DNA from 3 places in the Thiomonas arsenitoxydans genome. Region 3 is predicted to be linked to each of the others. Evidence: predicted binding sites of a transcription regulator. Region 3 holds the regulator's gene; each other region holds the start of a gene.
What was found. The regulator sigma-54, encoded in region 3, starts transcription at its own class of promoters, with help from an activator protein. The targets are predictions, from matches to a motif close to TGGCANGNAANCTGCTTT.
Positions count from the first base shown of each region.

Region 1: the regulator sigma-54 is predicted to act here: its motif matches at 1,403-1,420, upstream of glnA (type I glutamate--ammonia ligase).
Region 2: the regulator sigma-54 is predicted to act here: its motif matches at 2,043-2,060, upstream of THI_RS02265 (ATP-NAD kinase family protein).

Region 1 is NC_014145.1:1,797,713-1,802,028, forward strand. It holds gene THI_RS08290 (class I adenylate-forming enzyme family protein) at 1-352, opposite strand, end outside; gene THI_RS08295 (competence/damage-inducible protein A) at 517-1,287, shown strand; gene glnA (type I glutamate--ammonia ligase) at 1,524-2,939, shown strand; gene THI_RS08305 (hypothetical protein) at 3,072-3,638, shown strand; gene glnL (nitrogen regulation protein NR(II)) at 3,635-4,316, shown strand, end outside.
Region 2 is NC_014145.1:487,568-491,883, forward strand. It holds gene THI_RS02260 (thiamine pyrophosphate-dependent dehydrogenase E1 component subunit alpha) at 1-921, opposite strand, end outside; gene THI_RS02265 (ATP-NAD kinase family protein) at 935-2,008, opposite strand; gene THI_RS02270 (sigma-54-dependent Fis family transcriptional regulator) at 2,147-4,069, opposite strand; gene THI_RS02275 (sigma-54-dependent Fis family transcriptional regulator) at 4,212-4,316, opposite strand, start outside.
Region 3 is NC_014145.1:3,206,471-3,210,786, reverse strand. It holds gene lptA (lipopolysaccharide transport periplasmic protein LptA) at 1-88, shown strand, start outside; gene lptB (LPS export ABC transporter ATP-binding protein) at 166-939, shown strand; gene THI_RS15180 (RNA polymerase factor sigma-54) at 946-2,466, shown strand; gene THI_RS15175 (COG4705 family protein) at 2,587-3,408, shown strand; gene THI_RS15170 (CYTH and CHAD domain-containing protein) at 3,394-4,316, opposite strand, start outside.

The sequences.
Region 1 (4,316 bases), 1.4 Mb from region 3:
GCGCCAGGGCCGTACGGCTGGTTTCGGCCAGTTCCTGCTGGGTGAAAAGGGCGCAGGCTTCGGAATCGTTGAGGATATAAGCCAGCTTGTCAGCCTTGGTGAGGGTGTTGACCGGCATGAACACCGCACCGATTTTGAGCACGGCGTACATGGCCGCGATCATTTCCACGCAGTTGTCGAGAAACAGCGCCACCCGCTCACCGCGCTGCACCCCATGAGCTCGCAGTGCCGCGGCGATGCCCTCCACCTGGTCGGCCAATTCGCCATAGCGGGTCGTCACGCCTTCGCGCACGATGGCGCGATGTTCGGCAAAGTCGGTGGCGGTGGTCTCGAAAGTGTGGTGAAGCAGCATGAGCGTCCATTAAAAACGAGGTAACCCAGCATAAAGGCGGAGTGTGCTGAAGCGTCACCCCGCAATCGCACGGAAAGCGCCAGAGTGTGATTTTTTTGGGGGGTTTGGTGGCGCGAAAGCGACGGCGCCCCGCTATGCTTGGATTTTCAATTCAGAGCACAAGCATGGGACTGGGGCTATACATCATCGGCGACGAAATCCTGTCGGGAAAGCGGCAGGACAAACATTTCCCTCAGATCCTGGCTCTCCTCAAAGCGCGAGAGATGCGGCTGGACTGGGTGAGCTATCTGGGTGACGATCCCGCCCAGCTGACCGAGGCATTTGCCGCCAGTTTCCGGCGCGGCGATGTGGCGCTGAGCTGCGGCGGCATCGGTGCCACGCCAGACGATCACACTCGGCAGAGCGCCGCAGCCGCGCTGGGCCTGCCGCTGGAGTTACACCCCGAGGCCAAGGCGCTGATTCAGCAGCGGGTCATCGAAGCCGGGCTGGGCGATGTGGACAGCCCCGCCAACCAGCAGCGTTTGAACATGGGCATGTTTCCGCAGGGCAGCGCCATCATTCCCAACCCTTACAACCGCATTCCGGGCTTTTCCATCCGGCAGCACTACTTCGTCCCGGGCTTTCCGGTCATGGCGTGGCCGATGCTCGAATGGGCGCTGGATGGTCCGCTGGCGCATCTGCACGGCCAGGGTCATCAGGTTGAACGGGCCGTGATCGTGCGCCACGCAATGGAGTCCGACCTCACGCCCTTGATGGAAGACATCGAGCAGCGGTATGCGGGCGTCAAGGTTTTCAGCCTCCCCAGCGTGGATCACCCGGTTTGGGGGCGGCACATTGAACTCGGCGTGAAGGGCGACTCGGCGGCCGTAAGTGAGGCTTTCGACTATTTGCGAGCCCACCTCCCGGAAGGCAGTTGGGAAGATGCACCAAAATGAGCTGAATCGCACCGAGAAAGTGCATGAGAGTTTTCGGCACGTTTTTGGTGCATTTTCCGCCGTCTGCAAACCCCGTCTTTTCTCCTGGTGGGAGGCGCTGGGTTTCAAACGATCTGGGCACGCTTTCTGCTAGATTCCCTGCACTGCGCGGAGCATTGCAGCAAACGATGTCAAGTGGCGTCTTCAGCACGGCCGATGACCACCCCCAACGCATTTCAACCTGACAGGAGATTTTTATGAGCAAAACAGTCGCCGACGTGATGGGCCTGGTGAAAGAGCACGATGTCAAATTCGTGGATTTCCGTTTCACCGACACCCGCGGCAAAGAGCAGCACGTCACGGTGCCTGTCTCGCATTTCGATGAAGGCAAGTTCTCCGATGGTCACGCCTTCGACGGCTCGTCCATCGCTGGCTGGAAGGGCATCGAAGCCTCGGACATGCTGCTCATGCCCGACCCGAACACCGCCAATATCGACCCGTTCTACGAAGAAACCACGCTGCTGCTGAGCTGCGATGTGCTCGAACCCGGTGATGGCAAACCCTACGACCGCGATCCGCGCTCCATCGCCAAAAAGGCCGAGGCTTATCTGAAAGCATCGGGCATCGGCGATACCGCCTATTTCGGTCCGGAACCCGAGTTTTTCATTTTCGACCAGGTCCGCTGGAATGTGGACATGTCGGGCTGCTTCGTCAAGATCGACTCCAACGAAGCCGCCTGGGCCACCGGCGACAAGATGGAAGGCGGCAATATGGGCCACCGCCCGTCGGTGAAGGGCGGCTATTTCCCGGTGCCCCCGGTTGACAGTCTGCAGGACATCCGCTCGGAAATGTGCCTGCTGCTCGAACAAATGGGCGTGCCGGTCGAAGTGCATCACCACGAAGTGGCCAACGCCGGCCAGTGCGAAATCGGCACCAAATTCTCCACTCTGGTGGAGCGTGCCGACTGGACGCAGATCATGAAGTATGTGATCCAAAACGTCGCCCACGCCTACGGCAAGACCGCGACCTTCATGCCCAAGCCCATCGTCGGCGACAACGGCTCGGGCATGCATGTGCACCAGTCCATCTGGAAAGACGGCAAGAACCTGTTTGCTGGCAATGGCTACGCCGGTCTGAGCGACTTTGCGCTGTATTACATCGGCGGCATCATCAAGCACGCCCGCGCGCTCAACGCCATCACTAACCCTGGCACCAATTCCTACAAGCGTCTGGTGCCCGGCTTCGAGGCCCCGGTGATGCTGGCTTACTCGGCGCGCAACCGTTCGGCTTCGATCCGCGTGCCGTTCGTGCAGAGCGACAAGGCCCGCCGCATCGAAGTGCGTTTCCCCGATCCGACTGCCAACCCTTATCTGGCCTTCTCCGCCATGATGATGGCCGGCCTGGACGGCGTGGAAAACAAGATCCACCCGGGCGAAGCCGCGAGCAAGAACCTCTACGACCTGCCGCCGGAAGAAGAAGCCAAGATCCCGACCGTGTGCTCCAGCCTCGATCAGGCACTGGACTATCTGGACAAGGATCGCGCCTTCCTGACCAAGGGCGGAGTGTTCAGCGACGACTTCATCAGCGCCTACATCGAGCTGAAGATGGAAGAGGTCACCCGCTTCCGCATGACCACGCACCCGGTCGAGTTCGATATGTACTACTCGCTGTAAGGTGGGATGGTTTTCAAATGCGGCCTTCGGGCCGCTTTTTTTTGGCAATTCCGCCACGTCCTGTCGGCCGGGTGTGCGGCACGCGCGTTGCCAGACTTACACTGACCGCTGATTTTTTGAATGCGTGCCACCATGACCTTGTTTGCCCAATTGACTTCCCGATCAAGCGTTCGTTACGCCGCGTTTGCTTTGTTCGCGTCCCTGGCGGGCGCCTCTGCCGCTGTGGCGCAGACCGACCCGCAGCGCGTTTACCGCTGCCCGGACAACTCCTACACCAACGATCTTTCCGAGGTGAAGGCGAAGAACTGCAAGCTGATCGATAACGCCAATGTGAGCATCCTCTCCAGTCCGGGCATGACGCCCAAGGTCATCGGATCGGGCAGCAAACCCAGCGCGCAAAATGCAGAGCCGAGCGGCAACCAGGCCGCGCGGGTTGCGCCCTCCACGCAAAAAGAGCGCGATCTCGAGGCGCGGCGCATTCTGGAGCAGGAATTGCAGCAACAGCAGGCGCGGCTCGAGCAGCAACTCAAGGCCTACAACAATGGCCAGCCCGATTACCTGCCCAGCGAACGGCTGGTGGGCGGCGGGGTCAAGGGCGGCGAATACGCCCAGCGCGTGGCGCAGATGAAAGACCAGATCGCCATGACGCAGGCCAATATTGCCGCCTTGCAGCGCGAGTTGCAAAAGTATCCGCAATGAACGCCGCAGCGGTCGGCCAGCCGGGCGCGACCGAGTATCCCGGCCTGGAGTGGCTGGCCTCGATGGCCGCTCTGGTGGATGCCGAAGGCGCGATTGAATACGCCAATCCGGCGCTGGAAAACGGGCTGGGCGTGTCCCGCCGACTTTTGAACGGGCAAAACCTGAGCCACTGGATGGACTGCCCCGCCCTCTGGCAGGAGTCTTTGCTCCAGGTGCGCAGCAATGAGTTCAGCAGCAAGCGCTTCGACTGCATGATGCGGCTGCGCGATTTGCGTGAGGCGGTGCAAGTGCAGCTGATCGTGGCGCGCACCGATCATCCTCAGGGCCTGCTGCTCGCCGAGGTGGTGGAGATCAGTCAGCAGTCGCGTCTTGAGCGCGAGGAGCAGTGGCACAACCAGGCGCAAGCCAACAAAGAGCTGATTCGCAATCTGGCGCACGAGATCAAAAACCCGCTGGGCGGCCTACGCGGTGCAGCGCAGTTGCTGCACGCCGAGCTGCCGTCTGCGGAATTGCAGGAGTACACCCAGGTCATCATCGCCGAGGCCGACCGGCTGCAAACCCTGGTGGACCGCCTGCTGGCACCGCATCGCAAGCCGCATGTGGTGGGCGACGTGAACATCCACGAAGTGTGTGAGCATGTGCGCACCCTGCTGCAGGCCGAGTTTCCGCAAGGGCTGA
Region 2 (4,316 bases), 1.0 Mb from region 3:
CTCTGCCACGGAGCGCTCGATGAGCGCGGCAATCTCGCGATCCATGGCCTTGAGCTCCTCCTCGGTGCTTACTCCGCCGCTGATGAGAGCCGCCGAGAATTTCTTAAGGCAGTCCTGATTGGCACGGATGTCATCGAGCTCGCCGGGGCCCCGGTAGGTCTGCGCGTCGCCTTCGAAGTGTCCGAAGAAGCGCACCATTTTGCATTCCAGCAAAGCCGGTCCGCCGCCCGTGCGCGCCCGGTGGATGATCTCGCCCGCAGACTCGTGCACGGCGAAGAAATCCGTGCCGTCGACCGTCACTCCCGGGAGCCCGAAGCCGGCCGCGCGGTCCACATAGCTGTCCACGGCTACCCCGTAGTCGCGCGAGGTGGTCTCGGCATAGCCGTTGTTCTCGACTACGAAGACCACCGGCAGGTTCCACACCGCGGCTAGGTTCAGGCTTTCGAGAAAGGTTCCCTGGTTGGAGGCGCCATCGCCCACGAAACTCACGGCCACCTCGGACTTGCCGCGGAATTTCGCAGCCAGTGCCGCTCCGCACGCCAGGGGAGCTCCGGCGCCCACAATGCCATTAGCCCCCATCATGCCCTTGTCAAGATCGGCAATGTGCATAGAGCCACCTTTGCCATTGCAGGCGCCTCCTTGCTTGCCATAGATCTCTTTCATCATCGCCATCACGTCAACGCCCTTGGCGATGCAGTGCCCGTGACCGCGGTGCGTGCTGGCAATGCGGTCGCCGTCGCCAAGATGCATCATGACGCCGGTCGCAGCCGCCTCTTCACCGGCGTAGAGGTGTACGAAACCGGGAATGTCGCCCCGACCGAAGTCCACATGCAGACGGTCCTCGAATTCGCGAATCGTGCGCATGGTGCGGTAGGCCTGAAGCAGCTGCTCCCGGGACTGGGGAAAAGGATTGCCTGCCATGGTTGATCTCCTTTTAGTGATTAAGCGAAGAGGTGTAGCGCAGTAACTGTGCATTGGCGGCAAAGCCCATGCACCGGGCGACGTCTACGGTGAAAAATGCGTTCTCGCGAAGGGTCATATCCACACGCTGGCCGTGCTCGAAACCGAGTTCGCGTTCGCCGTCGAGGGCGACGGTGCCCGCTTCAGCCAGCACCGGCAGAGCCTCGCCGGCGACCATGCGCTGCCAGCTGGCAATGTCCACGGGGCGCACCATGCCGGGTGCAATCGGCGCGTGCAGGCTCAGCAGGGCTTCGCGTCCGCCGTGCGCGAGCTGAACCGCCAGGCCACCGGACTCCAGCCGCCCTACGGGCTGCAACAGGCCGCCGATTGCCGACAATCCAATCGCCTGGGGATCGGCAAAGGCCAGATACAGCGCAACCAGAGAGTTGGTCTTCCACAGCGCGCGTGCACCCAAGCTGTGATCGTGGGTGATGGCTGCGTCGACGATAGCGATGTCGCGCCGGGTGCCTGCGCGTGCATCTTCGATGCGCACCTCTATCGCTTTGTTGCGTGCCAGCGCTTGGGCGCGCGCGATGCGCCCGCTGGCAAAAAGCCCGACGGCCATCCCAGTGATCGTGGGCTCGCGCATCTCGGGAAAGGCGTTGTTCGTGCCCGTCGACAACCCGGCAATCGGCACGGCACTGTTATCGTCAACGAGCTGGCGCGCCACCGCGCGATGGGTGCCGTCGCCGCCCAGAACCACGATCGCCGACACGCCCATGCGCTGCAAAAGCCTGGTCGCGGTGAACGTGTCCTCGACCGTGGACGTGGGCTGCATATCCAGGAACTCGATGGCCGGCAGCGAGTGATCGGTGCCGCGCCTGATATGGCGCTCCAGAAGGGAGCGGATACCACCGCGGTCGGGCATGATCCAGGCCCGCTTGACGCCACAGGACGCTGCGGCGCTGAGCAGTCGAAGCACGATGTTCACCCTATCGGTGATCTGCAGGTTTCCGGCATTGGCCACAATGCGCCGGATGTCGCGCGCCGATACGGGGTTGGCGACAACACCAATGCTGGCTTCAAGAGCGTGGGCCACGCGAGTCATACCGAAGTTCCAAGAGCGTAAGGTTGGTTCCTATTACGCAACTCGCGTGCCATTGTTGCTTGGCCCCGTTGCTGAAGGGGGCCCGGGGCGCGAAGCGCCGTTGTGCACCTCGGCCAGATGTCACATTTAGTATTCGGCCTAAGGCGTGTGCTTGGGCGAGTGGATACCCCATCGTTTCATGTGCCGGTACAGCGTCATGCGAGATTTGCCCATCTGTTGTGCAACGGCGCTGATATTCCACTGCGCGGCACGAAGCGACTCAAGCAGTTGCTGGGCTGCGGGCGGGTGAAGCGCTGCGTCGGGGTGGGCGCGCACTGATGGCGCGGCTGCGCCCAGCAAGGTATCAGGCAAATCCTCGATCCGGATCACGCCATCGCGGCATACGGCACGGGCAAAGGCCAGCGTATTGTGCAATTCGCGCAAGTTCCCCGGCCAGCTGTAGCTGAGCAGCGCCGCCTCGGCCTCGCGCGACAGCACCACGGCAGGTTCTTCCTCGTGCAGTAACTTGTGCAGCAGCCACAGAAGATCGCGCCGCTGGCGTATAGCGGGAAGTTTCACACGGGCACCGGCCAGCCGGTAGTACAGATCATCCCGGAAACGACCAGTTTTCACCAGCGTTTCAAGGTCGCAATGCGTGGCTGCGATCACGCGAATGTCCACGGGTAGGGGACGCGTGGCGCCAATGACTGGCACTTCGCGCTCGGCCAGTACGCGCAGCAACCGCCCCTGCAGGTCACGCGGCATATCACCGATCTCATCCAAGAACAGCGTACCACCGTCGGCTTCATGGATGAGGCCTCGCTTTCCCTTGCTACTAGCGCCGGAAAAGCTTCCGGGCAAGTAGCCAAAAAGCTCACTCTCGATCAGCGTCTCGGGGATGGCCGCGCAATTGACCGCGACGAACGGTTTGTTTCGGCGTTGGCTTGCCTCGTGCAGGCCTTTGGCAAGGTACTCCTTGCCGCTGCCAGTTTCCCCCGTGATGAGAATGCTGATAGGCGAGTCGACAAGCTTTGCCGCGCGCGCAATTTGGCTATCCAGCGTCGGGTCGCCGCCAGAGAGCTGAGCCAGCGGCGCCGGCAGCACCGGCGCCACCATGTCGTCCGTCGCCGCAGCGCGGCGAGCAGGGGGCGGCAGCGCATGCAGAAACAGCACCTGCCCGCGGCCTACGAGGGTCACCGCGCGCCGCTCGTCGGGCGTGGCCCGCATGAACTGGCCCAGATCATCAAGTCGAATATTGAACGCGCTCTCTAAGGCCATGCCCAGAACAGGGCCGCTGTTTGCTGCCTGAAGGAGCAGCTGCGCCTGCCTGTTGTGCCCGATGATGCGTCCGCCCGCATCGACCGCCAGCAGGTAGTCAGGGCTGATCTCCACAAACTCCGGCGAAGGGTGCAGCTTGAGCACCCAGTCATTGCGAAACCAGCGCAGGAAGTTTGCGTTTTCCACGCGGCTTGCATAGACCTTGACCAACTGGAGTGCCAGATGCTGGCTCGTTTTCATTTTGGGCGACGTCAGCGCCGAGATATCTAGGACGGCATTAATCTGGCCAAATGGGTCATAGATAGGTGCGGCTGTACAGGTCAGCGGAATATGGGTCGCATCGAAGTGATCGTCCTGATGGACCGTTAGCGCCTCGCCTGTCATCAGGGCCGTGCCCACGCCACAGGTGCCAGCGTGGTATTCACTCCAGTCCGCGCCAAGGGACAGGCCGGCGTGGCGCAGGGTGTGGTCGAGCTGGATGTCCCCGATGAAATCCACCGTGATGCCGCGCGAGTCCGTGAGCAAAACGCAGTAGCCCATGCCGACGACCTGCTTATACAAGGACTCCAAGCCGTAGCGTGCCATATGCAGAAAATCGTCGATACGCTCCCGGTGCTCGCGCAGCTGCTGTTGATGCAGGATCACAGCGGGGCGCATGCAGGTGGGATCTAGGCGGTGCTCGTGTACGCAGCGCGTCCATGACTCGCGAATCACCCCATCGAGGGCGAGGGACGTGCGAAGGGGGAGGCCCTCGCCGGCCAGAGTCATGACCGTTTGGATGTGTTCACGCGCGCGCAAGTCCATGGCTGTCTCCAGGGTCGGGCGCGTGGCCAGCGCCTCTAGCTCTGAAGGGTAAATGTACTCTGTCGCGGGCGCTGCGGGAATTGGGATCCTTGCACAACGAGGAATGAGCCTGAGCGAAGGTTGAGAGGCAGGCACTGACGCCCTACTTTTGTATTACGTGCCGGTAAAGCGTGCTGCGATGCACCCCTAACAGCCGCGCAGCGCGGCTGACGTTGCCGCCGCAGGACGCGATTGCTGCATGAATCGC
Region 3 (4,316 bases):
GCCGCAGCCCGCCGCCCCGTCCGCGCCGACGGCGCCCAAATCGCCTCCCGCGCTCAAAGTCGCCCCGAAGCTGGGGACACAGCCTTGAGCGTCCAGCCGCATTCCGCTGGACAGACCGTGGTGCGGGGCGGCCTGGAGCCCGTCGCCCCGGCGGAAGCCGCGCGCGTGCCTTCCACTCCGTCGTCCCGCGCGGCCACCGGCCCGGAGCTCGACGTTCAACATTTGCAGAAACGCTATGCCGGTCGGCAGGTGGTGCGCGACGTCAGCTTTAGCGTGCGCTGCGGCGAGGTGGTCGGCCTGCTGGGGCCGAACGGCGCGGGCAAGACCACGTCGTTCTACATGATCGTCGGCCTGGTGCGGCCCGACGCGGGGCGCATCCACATCGACGGCCAGGACGTGAGCGATTCTCCGATGCATCGCCGTGCGCGCATGGGGCTGTCGTATCTGCCGCAGGAGGCGTCGATCTTCCGCCGCATGACGGTGGCCGAGAACGTGAGGGCGGTGCTGGAGTTGCAGCGCGACGCGCAAGGGCGCCGCCTGGGCAGGGCCGAAATCCGCGAACGCGAAGATCATCTGCTGCGCGAACTGCACGTCGAACATCTGCGCGACAGCCCCGCCCCCGCGCTATCAGGCGGCGAGCGGCGGCGGGTGGAAATCGCCCGCGCGCTGGCCACGCAACCGCGATTCATCCTGCTCGACGAGCCGTTTGCCGGCATCGATCCGATTGCGGTCATCGAGATTCAGCGCATCGTGCAGTTCCTGAAAGAGCAGGGCATCGGCGTGCTGATCACCGACCACAATGTGCGTGAAACGCTAGGCATCTGCGACCGGGCCTGCATCATCAGCGAAGGGCAGGTGCTGGCGCAGGGCGATCCGCAATCCATCATCGACAACCCCGCGGTACGCAAGGTGTACCTCGGCGAAAACTTCCGCATGTAAGCCGCGATGAAGCCGTCGCTGAACCTGCGCCTGTCCCAGCATCTCGCACTCACGCCGCAGTTGCAGCAGTCCATCCGGCTGCTGCAACTCTCCACCCTCGAACTCACGCAGGAAATCGAAGGCCTGCTCGAATCCAATCCCTTCCTCGAACCTGAAGAAGAGCAAGAGGCGCCCGCTGCCGCGCCGACATCCGAGTCGCCACCGCCTTTGGCGCCCGACCCGTCTCAGGCATCGGTCGAAGGGCATGACGCAGCCGCCGAGCCCGCCGCTGAGTTGCAACTCGACACGCAGGACTGGACGGCCAGCAGCGGCGAAACCGATCACGGTGCGGATACCGATGCCGACGCCGACTCCTGGGTCAGCTCAGGCCAGTCCGTCAGCGGGGGCGGGGGTGACGACGACGAATTCAGCGCGCTCGACATTGCCTCCGAACACCTCGATCTGCGCGACCACCTGCGCGGTCAGTTGGCCGGGCTTGCGCTGAGCGCCACCGACCGCGCGGCCGCCGAGGCCATCATCGACTCGCTCGACGACGACGGCTACCTGCCCGACACCCCGCTGGAACTGGCGCAGGCCCTCGCCCCCGCGGCAGACGCCGAGCAGCTCGAAGACCTGGCCGATGCGCTGACCACGGCCATGCGCCTGATTCAGAGCTTCGACCCGGCCGGTGTCGCCGCCCACGATTTGCCCGACTGTCTCTGCCTGCAGCTTCAGCGCCAAGCGTCTTGTCCCGTGCGCGAACTTGCCCTGCAGATTTGCCGCGGCGGTCATCTCGATCTGCTGGCCAAGCGCGACTGGCGCAAGCTCGAACGCCAGCTCGAAGCCGATGAAGCCGCGCTGCGCCTGGCGCAGCAACGCATCGCCCAACTCGACCCCCATCCGGGCAGCGCCTTCCGCCGCGATGCCGCGCAGGCCGTGACCCCCGATGTCATCGCCCGCAAGACCCCGCAAGGCTGGGTGGCGCAGCTCAACCCCGAGGTCATGCCCCGGCTGCGCGTGAACCAGATCTATGCCGACGCCATGCGCCGCGCCCGCGACAGCGGCGGCGCCATGCAGGGACAGCTTCAGGAGGCGCGCTGGTTCGTGAAAAACGTGCAGCAGCGTTTCGAGACCATTCAGCGCGTGTCGCAGACCATCGTCGAGCGCCAGCAACGGTTTTTCGACTTCGGCCCCGTGGCCATGCGGCCCATGGTGCTGCGCGAAATTGCCGACGAGCTCGGGCTGCACGAATCGACCATCTCGCGAGTGACCACGCAGAAGTTCATGCTCACGCCCTTCGGCACTGTCGAGCTGAAGTATTTTTTCGGCTCTGGCCTGAGCACCGAGGCCGGGGGCAACACCTCATCCACCGCGGTACGCGAACTCATCCGCCGCCTGGTGGCTGAAGAAGACAGCGCCAAACCCCTGTCGGACAGCGAACTCGCCGAACGCCTCACGCAGCAAGGCGTGCAGGTGGCGCGGCGCACCGTGGCCAAATACCGCGAAGCGCTGCGCATCGCCCCGGCGAATCTGCGCAAGAGCAGTTGAGGGCCCGCAGCCGCAAGCGGAGCCAGTCGCTCACCTTGCGCTAAGTCGTCCTCTCCAGAATGCCGGGGTCGCGCCGCACGCGACGCCACAACAACGCAAACGGTATTCAGGGAGTTCATCATGCAAAACGCAGTAAAAGCCGCGCAGCCCAGTTGGGCGCTGGCGGTCAAGGTTCCGGTCGTCATCACGCTTTACTTCTGGCTGATCAAAATCATGGCCACCACGGTGGGCGAAACCGCCGCAGACTATCTGGCGGTGGATCTGCATCTGGGCCTGGTCGCCACCAGCGCGGTGATGACCCTTTTGTTCATCGGTGTGCTGACGGCGCAGATGCGCGCCAGCCGTTACGTTCCCTGGCTTTATTGGTTGACGGTGACTCTCATCAGCGTCGTGGGCACCTTGCTGACCGACAATCTGACCGATCAGTTGGGCGTGCCGCTGCCGGTGAGCACCGCCCTGTTTGCGGTGGCCTTGCTGGCGACGTTTGCGATCTGGTGGGGCAGCGAGCGTGACCTGTCCATCCACAGCATTGCCACGCCAAAGCGAGAAGGGTTTTACTGGGCGACGATTCTGTTCACCTTTGCGCTGGGTACTGCCGGAGGCGATCTGGCCGCCGAGCGGCTGCAACTCGGCTATGCCTTGTCGGCCTTGCTGTTTGGCGGCGCCATTGCGCTGACGGCAGCGGCCTACTACCTCTTCAGGGCCAGTGCCGTGACCACGTTCTGGGTCGCTTACATCCTCACCCGCCCGCTGGGCGCGACCTTGGGTGACTGGTTGTCCAAACCCGGTGCCGAAGGAGGGCTCGGTCTGGGAACCATGGGCACCAGTGCCCTGTTCCTGGTCACGATTCTGGCCCTGGTGATTTACCTCACTGCGACACGGCGGGACCAGTTGCAGATAAGTTCAAGCCTAGGTTCAACCGCAAGTTCAACGCTCTCCTGACTTGCCGCGGGCGGCTTGGAGCGCGCGCTGCAAGCCGGTGCGGGCCTGCTTGAAGGCATCGCGCATGGCCTGTTCGCTGAACGCGTTGGGCTGTGACGGCGGAGTGCTTGGGTCGCTGCTCATCCAACGCGCCAGCCGGTGGGTGTCGAGCGCTTTGCCCAGGTCGGTTTGCAGGGCGCTGGTGAGTTTGAGCCAGGCCTTGCCTTCGTCGCCCAGCGACTGGCCGATCCAAGGGGCCAGCCATTCCAGCGCATAACGCAACTGCTTGGCGCGCAGGCGCAGGGCGTGCAGCGCGCTCCAGGGGGCGTCGATCGGTGTCGCGGCGAGGCCGTCCCAGATCGCCAGCAGTTCGGCCCAGCGCTGCGGGTGCAAATGCAGGTCGTCGCGGTGCAAGCGCAGCAGCCTGCGGGCCAGTTGTTCGGTGGACATCTCGGCGGCAATGATCTGGCTGCCGCTCCAGCACTCGGCCCAGCGCGTCTGCGCCAGCAGCACGCGGCCGAAGCGGGCGCTGCGCAGATAGGTCAGCAGGGCTTGAAGACGCGCCTCGCGGCGTTGGGCGAGACCGTCGCGTAGGGTGGCGTGTGTGCTGCCGGGCGCGCTGGCCTGTTCAAGGCAGACGTCGACATCGCGCACCGCGCCTAGCAGTTGTCCGGCCCAGCGCCATTCGTCGCGCAGCCAGCGGCAGGCCGCGCGTTGCGACTTCGGTCCCGTGGTCTGAAGCAGCCGCAGCAGCACCCGCAGTCGGCGCAACTGCAGCCGCATCTGGTGCACGGTTTCGGGCAGGGCTTTGTCGTGCAACAGATCGGCGCCGACGGCAATGACGGCCGTTGCCTGCTGCAGCACGTCGGCCACGGCCTGCCCGCCCTGTTCATGCGGAGGCAGTTCGCGAGCGAGCGCGGGCAGTTGCA